2 regions of the Cupriavidus sp. H18C2 genome follow, and region 1 is predicted to be linked to the other one. Evidence: predicted binding sites of a transcription regulator. Region 1 holds the regulator's gene; the other holds the start of a gene.
What was found. The regulator FNR, encoded in region 1, switches genes on or off when oxygen is low (the NO sensors DNR and NnrR bind a similar motif). The targets are predictions, from matches to a motif close to TTGATNNNNATCAA.
Positions count from the first base shown of each region.

Region 2: the regulator FNR is predicted to act here: its motif matches at 1,157-1,170, upstream of EPAKOI_RS02750 (DASS family sodium-coupled anion symporter).

Region 1 is NZ_CP186010.1:2,057,662-2,059,858, reverse strand. It holds gene ccoG (cytochrome c oxidase accessory protein CcoG) at 1-361, shown strand, start outside; gene EPAKOI_RS09345 (hypothetical protein) at 407-616, shown strand; gene EPAKOI_RS09340 (hypothetical protein) at 613-858, shown strand; gene fnr (fumarate/nitrate reduction transcriptional regulator Fnr) at 943-1,668, opposite strand; gene EPAKOI_RS09330 (sulfite exporter TauE/SafE family protein) at 1,752-2,197, shown strand, end outside.
Region 2 is NZ_CP186010.1:588,701-590,897, forward strand. It holds gene EPAKOI_RS02750 (DASS family sodium-coupled anion symporter) at 1-1,036, opposite strand, end outside; gene EPAKOI_RS02755 (tyrosine-protein phosphatase) at 1,338-2,114, shown strand; gene EPAKOI_RS02760 (acetate/propionate family kinase) at 2,109-2,197, opposite strand, start outside.

The DNA.
Region 1 (2,197 bases):
GCGGACGCCGCTGAAGGTCGACATCATCCGTGACCGCGGCGCGCTGGGGCGCGAAGTGGAAGGCCGCTGGATCGAGAACGTGTACCGGCTGCAGCTCATCAATGCGACCGAAGCGCCGATGAAGATCCGCGTGCAGGCCAACAGCGCGGAAATGCAGGACCTGACTGTCGAGTACGACCAGGGCGCGGAAGGGCTGGCACCGACGTCGAACCGCCTGCTGCCGATCCGGATCCGCGTGCCGATCGAGGATGCGAAGGAGGGCACGCACAAGATCGAGGTGACCGTCACGGCCGAGACCGGCACCGATCGCGACGTACGAATTCGGCAAAGTACGAGTTTCATCGTCCCGCGCAATCTGTGACGCTGTGGCGGAAGCGCCGGGCGAATGGCCAAACTGGAGAGCGAAATGAACCCGAACCCCGCAAAACCCTGGTACAGGGAACCCTGGCCATGGATTCTGATGAGTGGCCCGCTGCTGGCAATGATCGGTTGCGGCGTCACGATCTGGCTGGCCAATGGCCATGCCGACATCCCCGTCGCCGACGCCGCCCGTCACGGACTGGTGGTCGAGAAAGTCGGGTCCGCGCCAACCGAACCGCCGGCGAGGCGCCCATGAGACTCCGCTGGCTGATGTGGGTGCTGTGGCCGGCGTTTCTGATGGGCGGCGCGGCCACGGCAGTCGTGTTCTCGGTTGTGGATCCTGGTGACCTGAGCTTCTTCGGCCACCCGGTGGAGGCGTCGCGGCAAGCGGTCTACACAGTGGGCTTCCTGGTGGCGTGGCTGTTCTGCGCGCTCTCCAGCGGACTTACGCTGTACACGATGCCGGTAAAGCTGAGCGATACCGATGAACTCGAATAGCGCAGTCGAACAAAAAGGCCGCTCCGGATCTGCTCTGACGCGGCCTTTGTCGTGATACGGGGCGGGCGGCAGGTGCCACGGGCCTCAGCAGGATCGGCTGTACACCTGCTTGATGGCGGCCATGTCGATCAGCTTGACGTGCCGTTGGCGGATCTGGATCAGACCGGCCTCGGCGAATCGCGAGAACAGCCGGCTGACCGTTTCCAGTTTCAGGCCAAGGTAGCTGCCGATTTCCTCGCGGCTCATGCGCAGCACGAACTCGGTGGAGGAGTAGCCGCGCGCGGAGAGTCGCTCGGACATGTTGACGAGGAACGCGGCCAGCCGCTCTTCGGCACGCATCGAGCCGAGCGTGATCAGCATGACCTGGTCCTGCGAGATTTCCTTGCTCATCAGCCGCAGGAACTGGCCTTGCAGCGAGGGCAGGTGGCCCGACAGCGCTTGCAGTTCGTCATACCGGACGACGCAGACTTCGGTGTCCTCGAGCGCCGTTGCATCGGAAGCGTGCTGCATCTCGCCGAGACCGTCGAGGCCGATGACTTCGCCGGGCAGATGAAAACCGGTGATCTGCGTGCGGCCGTCTTCCATCGTGACGTGCGTCTTCAGCGTGCCGAAGCGGATGGCATACACGGCGCTGAGTGGTTCGCCCATGCGGTACAACGTTTCGCCCTTGTGAACTCGCACACGTTCCTGCACGAGCGTGTCCATCTTCACGAGGTCCTGTTGCGACATGCCCACCGGCAGGCAAAGTTGACCCATTGCACACGTGGAACAACGGGGCGACATCTCGGTGACGGGGATGGAAGTCAACAATTGAGTGCTCGTATGAATGCGCTTGCAGCGAGGGCGCGATGCAGGCATTTTACAGCGTCGAGTGACGCAGAAGCGAGGAACAGTTGCCATTTGGTGTGCTTTTAAGCGTTTTTCTGATGGCCTTGCTCGGTGGCATGCATTGCGCCGCAATGTGTGGAGGAATTGCTATTGCTGCGGAGCAAAAACGGCCGAGCAGTGCAACGATTTTCGTACACCGTTCACGAAATCAATGGTGGGCCGAACTCTGCGTCATGCACGCCGGGCGCATCACGACCTACATGCTGCTGGGCGCGGCGTTAGGCGCCGTCGGTGCGACGGTGTGGCGGCAGGACTATCTGCCTTTGCAGCGATGGCTCTATGCGCTGGGCAGCCTGATGCTGGTGCTGACGGGCGTCTGGCTGCTGCGCGGTCGCGTGATCGGGATGGAATGGATCGAGCGAACGGCTGCGAAGGCAGCGGCACCGGTAGGGCGGCTTGCGGGCTGGTTGTCGGTCGGTCTGCCCGCCGGCTTGCGTCCATCGCAGCGGGC
Region 2 (2,197 bases), 1.5 Mb from region 1:
AGTCCATCACGCCGATGCGCGGCATCATCAGGATCACCAGCCCTACGAACGTGATGGTGGCGGTATCGAACGCATGCAGCTTGCCCTCGGTGGCCCAGAACAGCAGCAGGCCGATGGCCACGGCGGCCAGGCGCTTCTGCGGACCCGTCATCGGCCCCAGCGCGGCCAGCTCGCGCTGCACGGCTTCCTTGCCGCCGGCGATGGCGTCGGTCTCGGGCGGCAGCAGCCAGCGCACCAGGAAGTACAGCACGGCCGACATGACGATGGCCCACGGGGCGCCGGCCACCAGCCATTGCAGCCACGTCACGCGCTCGCCCAGCAGCTTGTCCATGAAGCCGGCCGTCAGCAGGTTCTGCGCGGCGGCGGTCTGGATGCCGACGTTCCAGACGCTGGTGGCCTGGGCCACCATGATCATGATGCCGGCGGCGATGTTCGACTTCTTGTCGACGCCGAAGGCCGCGATCACGCCCATCATGATCGGCACGGTACAGGCGCTGCGCGCGGTGGCGCTGGGCACCACCAGGCTCAGCAGGATGGTCACGGCGATGGTGCCCAGCAGGATGCGCCGGGTGCTGGTGCCGATGGCCGACAGCGTGACCAGCGCGATGCGCCGGTCCAGCCCGGTCACGGTCATCGCGGCCGATATGAACAGCGCGGCGGCCACCAGCGCCAGCGCGGTGTTCGAGAACCCGGCCAGCGCCATGCCCAGGGCCCGCGACGTGCCGTAGAGGGTGTTGGGATCGTTGACCATCGGCGCAAAGCCGATCAGCCCCGCCATCAGCGACGTGATCATGATGGCGCTGGTTTCGTACGTGACGGCCTCGGTAATCCAGACCACCACGGCGAATGCCAGGATGGCCAGCATGCGCTGGCCCGCCACGGGCAGGTCGGGCGGCATGGGCAAGGCCACCAGCAGGAGCAGGACGGCGACGGCGAGGTAGAGGCCCCAGTGAATGCGCAACTTGGGGGCGGCAGGCGTGGCAGCCGTGGCGGTGGGACCGCCAGGGCCGGCAGGAGAGACTTGCGGATCAGGCATGGTGAATCCTTGGTAAGGAGCAGCCTGTCGAACCCGTCGGGACGCGCAGGTCGCGGCGTTCGACATGGACTCATTATGTGAAGCCGGGCGGGCGTCGCCAAGCCGACTCGGCCTTTGAAATTGCGGCAGATCAAATCGCTGTTAAGTCAGAAACAGTCAAGCGAAATGGCCCGTTGCAGCACCCGCAACGGTTCCCGGGGTATCGTTGCCAGCGGGATGTCCCCCAGTGCGTCGATCTGAAATAATTGACGCCAATGCTGAACATTTCGAAAGCGTGCCGCATGGGCGCGCCAGGACCGATATGCAGAACCCTTCCGAAACGCTGATCGCGGCCGCGCTGCGGCCTTGCCTGGACCTGGAGTCGATCAGCAACGCGCGCGACCTTGGCGGCCTGACCGGCCATGCGGGCCGGCGCGTGGTCCAGAACCGCCTGTACCGCAGCGCCAACCCGGCGCTGGCCTGCGCGGCCGATATTGACAAGCTGCACGCGTTGCGGCTCGACATCGTGGTCGACTTCCGCTCGCCGGGCGAGAAGTCGCCGGCCGAGGCCACGTTCGGCGAGCGCTTCCAGTGGCTCGCGGTACCCGTGCTGGACGGCACCATGGCGATGGACGTGCTGATGCCGCGCCTGCGCGCCAGCAACGCGACGCAGATGCACGGCTTCATGCTCGACGTCTACCGCGACTTTCCGGTGCGCTACCGCGATGCGTTCGGCACGTTCCTGCGCCACGCCGAGGCCGGCAAGACGCTCTTCTACCACTGCACCGCCGGCAAGGACCGCACCGGCTTTGCATCGCTGCTGCTGCTGAGCGCGCTGGGCGTGGCCCAAGACGACATCGTCGCCAACTACCTGGAATCGAACCACTGGAACCAGCGCTTCAACGAGAAGCTGCTGGCCGGCGCCAGCCAGCTCGGGGTCTCGCCCGACGCGATGCTGCCGCTGCTGGAAGTGCGCCCCGAGTACATCGAGGCGTCGATGGATGCGATCAGGCAGACCTACGGCAGCGTCGAGCGGTTCCTGGCCGACGACCTGCGCGTCGACGTGGACCGCCTGCGCGGCCACTACCTGGCGTCATAGCCCGCCAGTCTCGCGCAGGATGCGGGCCGTCGACAGCGCGATCATGCCTTCCTCGTCGGTCGGCAGCACCAGCACCGGCACGC